Regions from separate parts of the Nocardiopsis deserti genome, predicted to be linked through region 2. Evidence: predicted binding sites of a transcription regulator. Region 2 holds the regulator's gene; the other holds the start of a gene.

Region 1 (7,021 bases), on a different contig from region 2:
CGGCACGTTGGAGCACTCCACTCTGGGGACACGCTGGGTCTACGACGGAACCAAGGACGCAGTGGCCGTCGCCTGCTTCCAGCGCGCCCTCGCCGGAGAGCAGGCACAGGCGGAGCTGGAGGTCTGGCAGGAAGGCCGCCTCCTGGAGCGGAGGCCCCAGCAGGTCCTGGTCTCCAGTGAACCAGAGACCGCCAATGACGCCGATCGACTGATTCCACACAGGAAGATGCTGCTTCCGCGTGTCCTGGGAGCCGCCCCCGAGGGGAGACGATGGCTCCGGGCCCGGTGGGGCGACGAACAGGCGGTGGTCGCGGTGCTGGTCTAGATGTACCGTCCTGAGGGGTTGGGTGCTCTGGTCAGCAGTCGCAAGCAATCAGTGATCGCTTGATCGGGGCGCCCACCAGGCGGCTGCGCCACATCGCGGTACTACGTCCGGCTTCGTCCAGGACCAACACTTTGCACCGGAACTCGGCTGGGTAGCCACGAAGTCACACGATGTTCTCCTTGAGGATACGTGGTCTCCAAATCTAGAAACCCGTCTCCAGAAAACCCAGGACGCATCAGGCCAGTACTGGCTTACTCTGGAACGGCTACCTGTCTACGCTCCCGAGCTCAACCCCGTGGAGATGTTGTGGTCAGCCATCAAGGCACGGGAGCTGGCTAACCCTGCCGGTGACCACCTGGCAGAGGTCGGTGACGCAGCCAAACAAGGCACCAATCGCGTCTGCGAAGACGATCGGCTTCCATGGTCCTTCCTGACCCACGTGGGCTTGAAGATCCATCCTCCAGCCCCACGCAGATAACGAAAAACTGAGTAGGCTGCCTGTTCCACTACCTCCAGCACGGCGTTCCCTACGACGAGACCACCGTCTTCCCGAACCCGCTCGAACTCGAGCTGCGGGTCGTGGCTTGACACCTTGTATCCATCTGATGCCTGCGGGTAACAGCCGATCGCCGAGTACCAGCGCTGCCAGCCCGGGTCATCGTGGCCGTCGCCGGTCTTGCCACCGCCACGATGGCTGCCTAAATCTGGCCTACCGCACCACAACCCCACTCGCGGGCCGCATCGGTGCATAGCGTATCCGCATCAGCCTTTGGAAGACCTACCAACAAGATGACCGCATCCGGCCGCCACGGCGGGCGGTCAAGGCAAGAAGTAGCAGGTCAAGTACAGTCCGACCTGATCCTGCCTCCGACAAAGACCACCGTTAGCTCCTGTGGTACTTGCTCCCGAAGTTTTCTATGTATGACACTTGTATCGGTTGTGATAATTGATTCGAGTCGCAGGGAGCTCGGGTTGAAGCGATCGGAAGAGCTCAATAGCAAAACAATTTGGTCCAGCGATCCGCACTTGCAGGTGAAGCACCTCGTCTACCGAAAATACATGAACTGCTGGATGGCGAAGATCCTGCAGAGTTTCCCGAAGGCGACTATCGTGGACGCGTTTTCTGGACCGGGGATATACGAAGACGGGGCCCCGGGGTCACCTATCCTGGCTGCCAAGGCCTATCTGGAGCACAACTCGCGTCCGAGGTTCAACAAGCTTGACCTGATATGCCTGGAAGAACGAGACGATCGTGTCGAGGAGCTGCATCGGCAGTTCGCCAAGCTTCCCCGTGACGAGAACCTGAACGTCATGATCCAGCCACCCGGGATCTTCGCTGGGCACCAGGAACGCCTGTCAGCGCTTGCGCGGCGCGACAACCCGGGTTGTCCAGTGCTCTGGATCATCGATCCGTTCAAGATCAGGGACGCTCCCTTCGAGTTGGTTCGCCGATGCCTCGAGAACCGGCGCGACGAAGTCATCCTCACCCTCTTCACGGGGTACATGCATCGGTTCTGCGAAAAAGACGGATACGACAGAACCATGGACCGTTGCTTCGATGGGGAGCACTGGAAGTCAGCGGTGACCGTGTCAGGGGACGGCCCGAGGAAGGCTGCCTTCGCCTCGGCCTACGAGGAGGGTTTGCGGCAGCTCGGTCTATTCACGGGCAGCTTCGGTGTCCGTGTCAGCAACACCACCGAGGTCTACCACCTGATCATGGCCACCCACAGCGAAGCCGGGCTTAGGTGCTGGAATCCGGTGGGCTGGAAACTGGACAGCTACACCGGGCGCAGTGCCTCGGCCGACACCGCAGCCGCTGACACCCTGTTCGCTGACTCCCCTGTGGTAGACGCTCTGGAGGCCGCACTCGAAGCCCATGCCGGGACTGAACGGGCCTGGTCCCAGCTGTCCCGGGAGGCAGCTGAGCACCGGTATGTCGACAGGCACCTGCGCCAGGTGCTGGACCGACTCGCTCAACGAGGACTGGCGATGCGTATCGAACCGATCACGGCTCGCACGCCATGGCCGGAGGGGTGCCGGGTGCGCTTCTATTCCCCCGACGACATTCGTGATGCCGATGCCTACGGCTAGCCTTTGGCCAACACGGGAGACTGCGGCTTCTCATCCCAGGTACGCCCGTCGAGGAGGCGCCCATTGGCCTTGGGGGTACGTCCACCCCACTGCTTGAAAAAGAAGGCGGTGGAGCTCTGCTGGCAAGCGTCGCGTATCTGGCGCACCCAGTCGATATGCATGGGACGATGACCGCGACCGCTCTCACCACCGGCGATCACCCAGTCGATGCCAGACAAGTCCAGCTCCGGCAACGGCCCCAGCAGCGGCTCACACGACAAGAACCGTACGGCCGCAGGAACCCGGCGCAAGTGGTCAACGCGTTCGAGCACATCAGCCGATTCCACTGAGACCCCCATCCAGACGTTGGGCGGCCAAGGCAGTTGATCAGCGAGGCGGGCCAGGCGCAGAGAGCGCTTGGTCAGGATCTGGTAGGTGTGCTGGGGCGTCTCGGCCATCACGGCGAAGACCTGGGTGATGAAGTCCTTGGGCACCCGGGCGTGGAACAGGTCGCTCATCGAGTTGACGAAGACCAGACGCGGGCTCTTCCATTTGCGTGGGATGTCCAAAGCTCGCGGGTGGATGGTCACGTCAAACCCGGGGCCTGAGGTGCGTGGGTCGCCGTCGTTTTGGTACTTCTCCGCACCCATGGCCTTGAGACGTTTGGCCAAGGTGAGGGCATAACAGTTGTCGCAGCCAGAGGCGACACGGTCGCAGCCGGTGGTGGGGTTCCAGGTGGCTTCGGTCCACTCGATCGAGCTTCGTTCTGCCACGGCGGCACCAGCTTTCAAAGACGGATAAGGGCAAGCGGCCCCAGCTGCGGGCCGGTCAGTCAGTGAGTATGAGCAAGGCTCTATTCGAACAACTGTCCGTACGTTAACAACAGGCGATGCCTGTTGCAAAGGATCCCGGAAAGATGGTTGCACAGGTCTCTCGCAATGCGTCACCCCTCACTGGTTTCCACTGTCCGGTCGACGGTTGCCCGCGAAGCTGTTGCCCACAGCTACCACCCAGTCTCCCAGAGTCCCCCTTTGCCTGGATGGATTTCGTTGTCTCCATACCAGCAGAGCGGCGCCCCAGGAGCGCAAGAACGCGGACAGTGCAGCTAGTACTCCAGTGTGACTTCGCGATCTTGTCGCGGACCCGGCTGGGAACGGGTACGGCCACCGCGTGATCATCAAGGGTTGTGTGGACTCATGACGATCGTGCGGTGGCCGCAGGTCACAGCATAGACGGCGCCCGATGGCGGGCGATGTTCGAGCAGGCCATGGACCGGATCGCGGGCCGGTTCAGCCGGGTTGAACCGCGGAGGACGGCCCGTGCCTATCTGCTCGGGCTGCTGTCGCGTACCGAGCGGAAGAACTGCTGGCAGCTGGCCGAACAGGCCGGCTTGGCCCAGCCGGGCCCGATGCAGCGGCTGCTGCGCTACGCCCGCTGGGACGCCGACGCCGTCCGTGACGATATCCGGGCCTACGCCGTCGAACACCTCGGCACCGAGGGCGCGGTGCTGATCGTGGACGAGACCGGCTTCGTGAAGAAGGGCCGCGCCTCGGCGGGCGTCCAGCGCCAGTACACCGGCACCGCGGGACGCATTGAGAACTCCCGGGTCGGCGTCTTCCTCGCCCTGGCCACCAGCCGGGGACGGGCCCTGATCGACCGCCGCCTCTACCTGCCCGAACAGTCCTGGTGCACCGATCCCGAACGCCGCCGGGTGGCCGGGATACCCGACGAAGTCCGGTTCGCGACCAAGCCCCGCCTGGCCGGGGAGATGATCGCCGCCGCGCTGGACACCGGGGTGCCGGCACCGTGGGTGATCGGTGATGAAGCCTACGGCCAGGACCCGCGACTGCGTGCCGCCCTGGAGGCACGCGGGACCGGCTACGTTCTCGCGGTCGCCTGCTCGACCAGGGTGCGGATCAACTCAGGCCGCACCCCCATCCGCGCGGACACCCTCGCCGCACGCCTGCCCGCCACCGCCTGGCAGCGGCACAGCGCAGGCAACGGTGCGAAGGGCCTGCGCCACTACGACTGGGCCTGGATCCACATCGGCACCGACTGCCACCGCCACCTGCTCATCCGTCGCAACCGCACCACCGGTGAACTCGCCTTCTACCTGTGCTGGTCACCCGCCGAAGTGCCTCTGGCCGAACTGGTCCGCGTCGCCGGGATCCGCTGGAGCGTCGAGGAGTGCTTCCAGGCAAGGGCCAGGTCGGACTCGACCACTACCAGGTCCGCAACTGGACCTCCTGGCACCGGCACATCACGCTCGCGCTGGCGTTCCTGACCGCCCTTGCCGCCGACCCGGCACCACAACGGCCCGTCGATCCACTCCACCCCACCCGCGGCAGCGACCCGATCACGTTGACCGTCCCCGAGATCCGCCACCTGCTCGCCGCCGTCCTCACGGCACCGGCCGTGACCGCGGGCAGACTGCTGCACTGGTCCCACTGGCGCAGACGCCACCAGGCAACAGCCCGCCGCAGCCACTACCGACGACGATCCTGCTGGATAGATCACGAAACCGTACTGGAGTACTAGGTACGAGTCGTGATCGACGCCCATGAGATGGGCCGCGAGAGCAGTACGCCCGAGGTCGTGCGCGTGCGCGGACGTGGTGACTTCCCGGGACACAGCCGTCATCCAAACGGTGCCGCTCCTGCGCTGCACCTCCCAAACCAGAGTCGGACTACCGACGTCTGTCCTGGCTGGGCCGTGACGGCCCTCACCTTTACTCCTCGGAGGTCTCCCTGTTACGTTTGTTATTGTTCAACCACTAACAGAGGAGTATTCATGAGCGTCAACCCGACCCGCGAGCTCACCCCCGCACAGCACGCCCTGGCAGAGCACCTTCGGCTGGTGTCGTCCGGCCAGATCGACGAGTGGATCGAGCTGTACGCCGCGGACGGCACGGTCGAGTTCCCCTTCGCCCCCGCCGGTGTGCCTACCCTGGTGCAGGGACGCGAGGCGCTGATCGCCCACATGCGCGGCTTCCCGCAGACCTTCGACGTGAAATTCGTCGACGTGAAGTTCATCGAGACGGCCAACCCCCGGACCGCGGTCGCCGAATACCGCTCGGAGGGAATCGCCCTCAGCACCGGCAAGCCGTACGAGCAGACAGTCATCACGGTGATCCGCCTCGATGAGGCGGGCCTGGTCGAGCAGTTCGTCGACTACTGGAATCCTCTCGTGGTCATCGAGGCCATGACCCCCGACGAGGCGGCCAACGGCCAAGACGTGTCGTGGCCCTCGGAGCGTTGATCCCGGTTCGACGGGGTGAGACGGGTCACCCACCCGTCTTGCCCCGTTGCACCCTGTCCCACTCCGCAGTGAGAGACTGGGAGACATGCCCGCCCCTGGCTCCAGAGTGAAGAGCGATCAACGCCGTCGAGTCGTGCTGGACGCTGCCGTGACCTGCTTTGCGCGCAAGGGTTACTACGGCACGACCACTGGTGAGATCGCCGAACGGGCCGAAATCTCTCAGCCCTACGTCTACCGCCTGTTCGCCAGCAAGGAGGCGTTGTTCGCCGGTGCCATCCTCCACGTGTCCGAGCTGATCTCGGATGCTCTGACCGGCGCCGAAGCCGGCGCCGATGAGGCCGGGCCGTACCGGCAGCCGGAGGCGGTGATGCGTGCGATCCGGTCCGCCTACAGCACCCTGATCGAGGACCAGGACGTCATGCGGTTCCTCATGCAGGCCAGTTGCGCAGCCGATGAGCCGCTCGTGGCTGAGGCGTTGCGCACGTGCTATGCCAGGCAGGTCGAACTCGTCAGTGAGCTCCTGAACCACGACGACGCTGCGGTCCGGCACTGGTTCGGCGCCGGTATGCTCGAAAATGTCACGCTGACCCTCGGCCTGGCCGACGTCGACGAGCCCTGGGCGCGGACCCTCAGCGGACAACGGTCTCGTTCGGACGGCGGTAGCTTCACCCACCGGGAGTCGCCGTAGCTTCCGCCGAAAAACAGGCGGCTATGTAGGCGGCCGGCCAGGCCGTCCCACTTCCTTGGAACTGGGACGCCGTCCGACGGTGTCGACGTCGATCGACACTGCCCAGGTCAGGACCGTCCCAGAAGTTGTGCCACAAGTGCGTCCCGGATTAGTACTCCAGTCTGGTTTCGCGATCTTGTCGCGGACCCGGCTGGGAACGGGTGCGGCCGCCGCGTGATCATCGGGGGTTGTGTGGACTCCTGAAGATCGTGCGGTGGCCGCGGGCCATAGCGTAGATCCTGCTCGCTGGCGAACGATGTTCGACCAGGTCATGGCCCGGATCGCGGGCCGCTTCGGGCGAGTTGAGCCGCGGGCCGCGGCCCGTGCCTACCTGCTCGGGCTACTGTCGAACGTCGAGCGCAAGAACTGCTGGCAGCTGGCCGAACAGGCCGGCCACAGCCGACCCGGGCCGATGCAGCGCCTGCTGCGCTACGCCCGCTGGGACGCCGGTGCGGTCCGCGACGACCTGCGCGCGTACACCGCCGAACACCTCGGCGCCGACGGCGCCGTTCTCGTCGTCGACGAGACCGGCTTCGTGAAGAAGGGCCGCGCCTCGGCGGGCGTCCAGCGCCAGTACACCGGCACCGCGGGACGCATTGAGAACTCCCGGGTCGGCGTCTTCCTCGCCCTGGCCACCAGCC
Region 2 (7,021 bases):
TGGCGTTCTGGTACTGGACGCTGAACATGTCGTCGCCGCCGAGGTCGACGTCGAACCCGGCGTCGCGCAGGGCACGGATCTTGTGCTCCTCGCGGGCCTTGGTCTCGACGAAGTCCTCGATGTCGGGGTGGTCGACGTCCAGCACGACCATCTTGGCGGCCCGGCGGGTGGCGCCGCCGGACTTGATGGTCCCGGCCGAGGCGTCGGCGCCGCGCATGAAGGAGACGGGCCCGGAGGCGGTCCCGCCGGAGGAGAGCAGCTCCTTGCTGGAGCGGATGCGCGACAGGTTCACACCCGCGCCGGACCCGCCCTTGAAGATGATCCCCTCCTCCTTGTACCAGTCCAGGATCGACTCCATGGTGTCGTCCACGGAGAGGATAAAACACGCGCTGACCTGGGCTTTTGCACTCGTACCGACGTTGAACCACACCGGGGAGTTGAAGCTGAACAGCTGGTGGGCGAGGGCGTGCTTGAGCTCGTGGTCGAAGACCTCGGCGTCCTCGGCGGAGGCGAAGTAGCCGTGCTCGCGGCCGGTCTCGGTGTAGACGCCGACGACGCGGTCGATGAGCTGTTTGAGGCTCCACTCGCGCTCGGGGGTGCCGACCGCGCCGCGGAAGTACTTGCTCGCCACGATCTGGGTGGCGTTCATCGACCAGGAGGTGGGGAACTCCACTCCGCGCTGCTCGAAGTTGACCGTGCCGTCGCGCCAGTTGGTCATGACGACGTCGCGGCGCTCCCACTCCAGGGAGTCGTAGGGGTGCGTGCCCGGGGAGGTGAAGACCCGCTTCACCCTGATCCCCTTGCGGCTTCCCTTGCCCTTGCGTCCGGCCGGGCCGCTGGCGGTTTCCGTCATCGCCGGGCCTCCCCTCACTCGTGGGCACGGTCACCGACCGTGCCCGGCGTCCTCTGTACCGGGAGTGGTGTGGCCCCGCGCGCGGTCGGTGTGCGGCCGCGGGGGCGCTATCCCGTGGTGGCGCCGCTCCGGCCGTCGGCCCCGGCGCCCCTGTCGGTCTCGGCCTCGCGGTCCTGGCGCAGGCTGGCGATCTCGGCCTCGAAGTCGGAGAGGCTCTCGAAGCCGCGGTAGACGCTGGCGAAGTGCAGGTAGGCGACCTCGTCCAGGTCACGCATCGGGCCGAGGATGGCCAGGCCGATCTCGTGGGCCGGGACCTCGGCCACGCCGCGGCCGCGGATCTCCTCCTCGACCTGCTGGCCGAGCTTGGCCAGGGCGTCCTCGGAGACGGGACGGCCCTGGCAGGCCCGGCGCACCCCGGCGATGATCTTGGTCCGGCTGAAGGGCTCGGTGACCCCCGAGCGCTTGGCCACCATCAGCAGGACGGTCTCCTGGGTGGTGAACCTGCGCTCGCAGACGGGGCAGGACCGGCGGCGCCGGATGGCCGCGCCGTCGTCGGTGGACCTGCTGTCGATCACCCTGGTGTCCGGATGGCGACAGAACGGACAGTGCACCCTGGTTCACCTGCTTCTCTCACCGAACGACAACGCCTAGGTACCACTAAACCACAACTTCTGGGCAACCACTCCTGTCGCAACACCAGATGTTGTGGTCGAACCTAGACTCCTTCCTGACCCGCCGCAACCCTGGCGCGGGTGTGTTCCGACACGGGCGAGCGACCGCGCGGCGTCGCGACCCGCGGCGGCGGGGTGGGGCGGGGGGATTCGGCGCGGTCGGACTGCTCCGGGGACCCGGCACCGCGGTCAAGGATAGCGTCGCCGACCGGAGCCGCCGCGCCCCCGGCGGCGGGCACCGGAATCCCGGCGCCACCGGGATTTCGGTCGAGCCGACGCCCCAGGATAAGACCCCCGCGCCTGGCCGGAACCGCTGTCGCGGGCACGCGTTCGCACATTCCGGGGACAACAGTGCGTGAACGCGTGTACACACGTAAGTGCAGGCCGGAAATTGACCGCGAATACGCGCGGCGGCAATTTCCCCCGGCCTCGAACGCTTGTTTGATATCACCGTGTGCAACGACTAAAGTTGACCTTGATTTCACACCGGTTTCGCCATCACGTGGACCCCCAGGTCGGCACGGTCGCGGACCGGGGGTGGCCAGTCACACAAGCAGGCCCTGACCGAACCGAATGCCGAGGAGGCCCGGCCGTGCCGGAGGAGAATCCCGGAACCGCAGATACCGCCACCGTTCTCGCACCAGCGGAGAACGCGGGCGGGTCCACGCCCGAAGCCCCCAAACTCACCGCACGCCAGCAGAGCGTGCTGAACTGCATCCAGCGCTATGTCCGGGAACGGGGTTTCCCCCCGTCGATAAGGGAAATCGGGGAAGCGGTCGGCCTGTCCAGCCCGTCCAGCGTGGCGCACCAGCTCAAGGTCCTCCAGCGCAAGGGCTACCTGCACCGTGACCAGAACCGGCCGCGCGCGGTCGAGCTGCGCACGCCCGGGCGCGCCTCCGGGCGGACCCTGGTCCCCGAGGACATCGACCTCTCACGCGCCGCCGCCGTGCCGCTGGTCGGCCGGATCGCCGCCGGCGGTCCGATCCTGGCCGAGGAGTCGGTGGAGGACGTGCTCGCCCTGCCGCGTCAGCTGGTGGGTGAGGGGCGCCTGTTCATGCTCACCGTCGTCGGTGACTCGATGACCGACGCCGCCATCACCGACGGCGACATGGTGGTGGTGCGCCAGCAGCAGGACGCCAACAACGGCGACATCGTGGCGGCGCTGCTCGACGACGAGGCGACCGTCAAGGTGCTGCGCCGCGAGGAGGGCGGCCACGTGTGGCTGATGCCGCGCAACGAGGCCTACGAGCCGATCAACGGCGACGACGCCACCATCCTCGGCAAGGTGGTCGCGGTCATGCGCCGCGTCTGAAGGGCCCGCGTACCCGCGCCTCCGGTCCCTCTCCCCTCGGAGGGATCGGGGGCGCTTCCCCCTGTGGACGACGCGGGGCCGACGGGCGCGGGCCGCTAGTCTGAGGAGGTGTTCACACGTGCCTCCTCCCCCGCCGCCCGCTGGCGTACCGCGTTGGTCGGTGCGGTCAGCGCCGTCCTGTTGTCCACCGCCGCCTGCGCCCCCGCCGACGACGGGGCCGCCGAGGCACCGGGGGTCGGCGGCGTCGAACGCGAGGTGGCCTTCGAGGGCGGCGGGCACCAGGTGTCGGGCACCTTCCGGATGCCCGAGGGCGTCTCCGGCACCGTTCCGGGCGCGCTCATCATCTCCGGCAGCGGTCCCACCGACCGCGACGGCAACAGCTCCGTGCGCCCCAACGCCGGTACCAACCAGAACCTGTCCCGCGTGCTCGCCGACGTCGGGGTGGCCTCGCTGCGCTACGACAAGTACGGCAGCGGTCCGGACTTCGAGACGCCGGGTCCCGGTGAGATCGCACCTGTGGACCCCGTGATCTTCGACGAGCAGGTCGCGGCCGCCTACGAGGAGCTCGTCGCCCAGCCCGAGGTGGACCCCGAGCGGGTGGTCGTCGTCGGGCACAGCGAGGGCGCCCTGTACGCGCTGCGCGCCCACGAGCTCATCGGTGCGGAGCACCCCTCCCCCGCGCTCGTGCTCGCCGCGCCTCCCGGTACGCGCTACCTCGACCTGGTCGACCGCCAGCTCACCGAGCAGATGCGTACCGTCGAGGCCTCGGGCCAGGTGGAGGAGAGGCAGGTGGTCCAGCTGCTCTCCGACGCCCGCGCCGGACGGGCCGCGATCAGGTCCGGGCGTGCGCTCAGCGACGTGGAGATGCCCAGCGGGGGCGTGTTCGGCGTCTACACCCTCGCCAACGAGGACTTCCTGGCCTACATGGACGCCTTCGACCCCGTCGAACTGGCGGAGGACCTGCCCGGGGGGACCCCGGTGCTGGTGCTGTGGGGAGAGGAGGACACGCAGGTCTCCCGGGATGACGTGGACCGGCTGATGACCGGTCTGGAGGGCGCCCGGCGGGTGGACGTCCCCGACACCGACCACGTCTTCCGCCGCTACCTGGACGAGCCCGGGGCCACGGTCCTGGACGAGCAGCGCCCCTTCGCCGAGGAGGTCGCACCCGCGCTGGAGGAGTTCCTGGGCACGGCCTGGTAGCCGCGCCGGGGCCTCACTCGGGAATGGAGTCCGGCAGCGCCTCCGTCACGGACAGCGCGAGCTCCTTGGCGCCCGTGACCATGCGCTCCCGGTCTCCCGGGTTCTGCGCGTCGTAGCTGGCCGCCACGCTGTAACAGGTCTCCAGGTACAGGTTGGACACCCGGGCGCCGACGCAGGCGACCGTGTACGGGTCCTCCTGCACCCAGGCGACCGCCTCCTCGCCGACGCCTTCCAGCTCCTGCGTCTCGTACCGGGAGGTGGTGGTGCGCAGGTTGTCGACGGCCGTCGTGACGCCGCCCGGGTCGGGGGCGGCCACCGCCACCAGCGTCGCGGTGGCCGGGACCCGCTCGCCCGGGCCGCCGGGGGTCGCCCACCGGCACTGCCAGCCCGAGCCGAACGCCTCCTGTACGCTGCCGACCGGCTCCTCGACCTCCAGCTCGTGGCCGGGCACGAGTTCGTCCAGCGTCCCGGTCTCGGCGACGGAGCACTCGGGCGCCGCCCCGAAGGCGCCCGTCTCCGGGTTGTCGCGCGCCACCACGTACCAGATCGCCCCGGCGGCGAGCACGGCCAGCACCAGGACTGCGGCGACCACGGCGACGGTGGCGCAGCCCCGGCTCTGCGGCTGGACGGAGGCCACCACCTCGGGTGCGGGCTGCTGGGGGCGGGGCTGCTGCCACGGGGGGTTGGGGGGCGGCGGATACTGCCCCTGCGGGGCCTGGTGGGGGTGGTAGGTCTGTTGTTGCCCGTGGGGCTGTCGTGCCTGGGGCGGTGGCGGAGGCTGCTGGTGCTCGTGCGCCTGCGAAGGTTCCTGTGGCCCCTGCGGCTGTGGCCCCTCGTGCTCCCACTGGGACTGAGGTTGCGGAGGCTGGTGTGCCTGGGGCTGTTCGGGGTCCCGCGCATCGGGGTGCTGGTCGCTCACAGGGCCTCTCCGAGCTGCACGGCGAACTCCACTGCCAGGTCCCGGGCCTCGCCGAATCCGACCGGCTCGGTGCCGGAGGTCCCGGCGTAGGACACCCGCACCAGCAGGTTGTCGGCGGGGAAGGCCAGCTCCGCGGTGCCGGGCACCTGGCCGCGCCACACCCGGCCCTCCCCTGCGGGCAGCTCCACGGCCTCGCCGCGCGCCGGTACCAGGGCGGTGTAGGCCTCCCGCGCCCGCTGGGCGCCGGTGACCGGCTCCTCGCCCGTGGTGTCGGTGAAACGGGCGGACAGGTCCAGCCGGAGCACCCCCTGTGGCCCGTCGGCCAGGCCGGCGGAGGACCACGAGCACGTGGTGCTGTCGCCGTCCGCCAGGGGACCGTGCTCGGAGGACTCCAGGACCGCGCCCGGCACGAGGCCGGTGACGAGCGCGTCCGAGACCACCGCGCACCCGGGCGCGGCGGCGTGGGCGTCGCCGCTCTCGGGCACGCCCGGGTCGTCCCCGGACAGCCACAGTCCGCCGCCGATCGCCACCGCGGACAGCACCACCGTGCCCGCGCCGATCACGGCCACCCGCGCGAGGGGACCCACCCGGCCACCGCCTCCCTGTCGGTCACCGCGCCGACCGCACACGGGCGGCGGCCGCTGCACGCGGCCGCCGCCTCCGGTGTGCCTGGTCAGCCGACGACGATGTTCACCAGCTTGGGCGCGCGCACGACCACCTTGCGGATCTGCTTGTCGCCGATGAAGCCCTGTGCCTTCTCCGAGGCCAGGGCCAGCCGCTCCAGCTCCGCCGGGTCGATGTCGGGCGCCACGGACAGCTTGTCACGGACCTTGCTCTGCACCTGCACCACGCAGGTCACGGACTCCTGCACCAGCAGGGCCGGGTCGACCACGGGCCAGTTGCCGACGGCGACGCTGCCGGTGCGGCCGAGCTTCTCCCAGCCCTCCTCGGCCACGTAGGGCGCGAACAGGGACAGGGCGACGGCCACGGCCTCGGCGGCCTCGCGGACCGCCGGGTCGGCGGCGCCGGGACCGGAGTCGATGGCCTTGCGGGCGGCCGAGACCAGCTCCATGGTGCGGGCGATGGCCACGTTGAACCGCCGGGACTCGACCAGGGAGGTGATCTGGTCGACGGTGCGGTGGGTGGTGCGGCGCAGGTCGGTGTCACCCCTGGCGGGGTCGGTGCCCGGCGCGCTGGCCGCGCCCGTCTCGCTCATCACCCGGTAGGCGCGGTTGAGGAACTTCTGCGCGGCGACGACGGAGACGTCGGCCCAGTCCACGTCCTCCTCGGGCGGAGAGGCGAAGAGCATGGTCAGCCGGACCGCGTCCACGCCGTAGGCGTCGATCTCCTTGCCCAGGTCCACGCCGTTGCCCAGGGACTTGGACATGGCGCGGCCCTGGTTGATGACCTGGCCCTGGTTGGTCAGGCGGCGGAAGGGCTCGGTGAAGGAGACCATGCCCATGTCGTGCAGAACCTTGGTGAAGAACCGGGCGTACATCAGGTGGAGCGTGGCGTGCTCCTTGCCGCCGATGTAGTGGTCCACCGGCCCCCACTTCTCCACGGCCTCGGTGTCGAAGGGGGCGGTGTCCAGGCGCGGCGAGCAGTAGCGCAGGAAGTACCAGGACGAGTCCACGAAGGTGTCCATGGTGTCGGTGTCGCGCTCGGCGGGGCCGCCGCAGGAGGGGCAGTCGACGTTGACCCACTCGGTGGCCGCGGCCAGGGGCGAGACGCCCTTGGGGGCCAGCTCGGCGCCCTTGAGTTCGGGCAGGGTGACGGGCAGCTGCTCGTCGGGGACGGGCACCTCCCCGCAGGAGGGGCAGTGGATGATCGGGATGGGGGTGCCCCAGTAGCGCTGGCGGGAGAGCAGCCAGTCGCGCAGGCGGTAGTTGATCGTGCCCTGTCCGGTGCCGCGCTCGGCCAGGATCTCGATGATGCGCGCGATGGCCTCGGTCTTGGCCAGGCCGTCCAGCGGGCCGGAGTCGCGCAGGACGCCCTCCCCCGCGGTGGCCGTGCCCGTCTCGACGGGGTCGGGCTCGCCGGTCTCCACCACGACCCGGACCGGCAGG

The links. Region 2 encodes LexA, which represses DNA repair genes until DNA is damaged. Its sites were predicted from a motif close to TCGAACANNTGTTCGA; they were not measured.
Region 1: FYW99_RS30315 (DUF5131 family protein) is a predicted target of LexA. The motif match lies at 3,253-3,268, and genes of this name have one in related genera.

What each region holds. Positions count from the first base shown of each region.
Region 1 covers NZ_VWVS01000032.1:17,853-24,873, reverse strand. Annotated here, with positions in the region: gene FYW99_RS30330 (CG0192-related protein) at 1-325, shown strand, start outside; gene tcmP (three-Cys-motif partner protein TcmP) at 1,298-2,416, shown strand; gene FYW99_RS30315 (DUF5131 family protein) at 2,413-3,168, opposite strand; partial or broken gene FYW99_RS30310 (IS701 family transposase) at 3,648-4,959, shown strand; gene FYW99_RS30305 (nuclear transport factor 2 family protein) at 5,186-5,653, shown strand; gene FYW99_RS30300 (TetR/AcrR family transcriptional regulator) at 5,739-6,341, shown strand; partial or broken gene FYW99_RS30295 (IS701 family transposase) at 6,637-7,021, shown strand, end outside.
Region 2 covers NZ_VWVS01000013.1:68,225-75,245, reverse strand. Annotated here, with positions in the region: gene FYW99_RS17195 (vitamin B12-dependent ribonucleotide reductase) at 1-853, opposite strand, end outside; gene nrdR (transcriptional regulator NrdR) at 961-1,464, opposite strand; gene lexA (transcriptional repressor LexA) at 2,117-2,836, shown strand; gene FYW99_RS17180 (alpha/beta hydrolase family protein) at 2,945-4,036, shown strand; gene FYW99_RS17175 (hypothetical protein) at 4,050-4,676, opposite strand; gene FYW99_RS17170 (carbohydrate kinase family protein) at 4,952-5,542, opposite strand; gene leuS (leucine--tRNA ligase) at 5,629-7,021, opposite strand, start outside.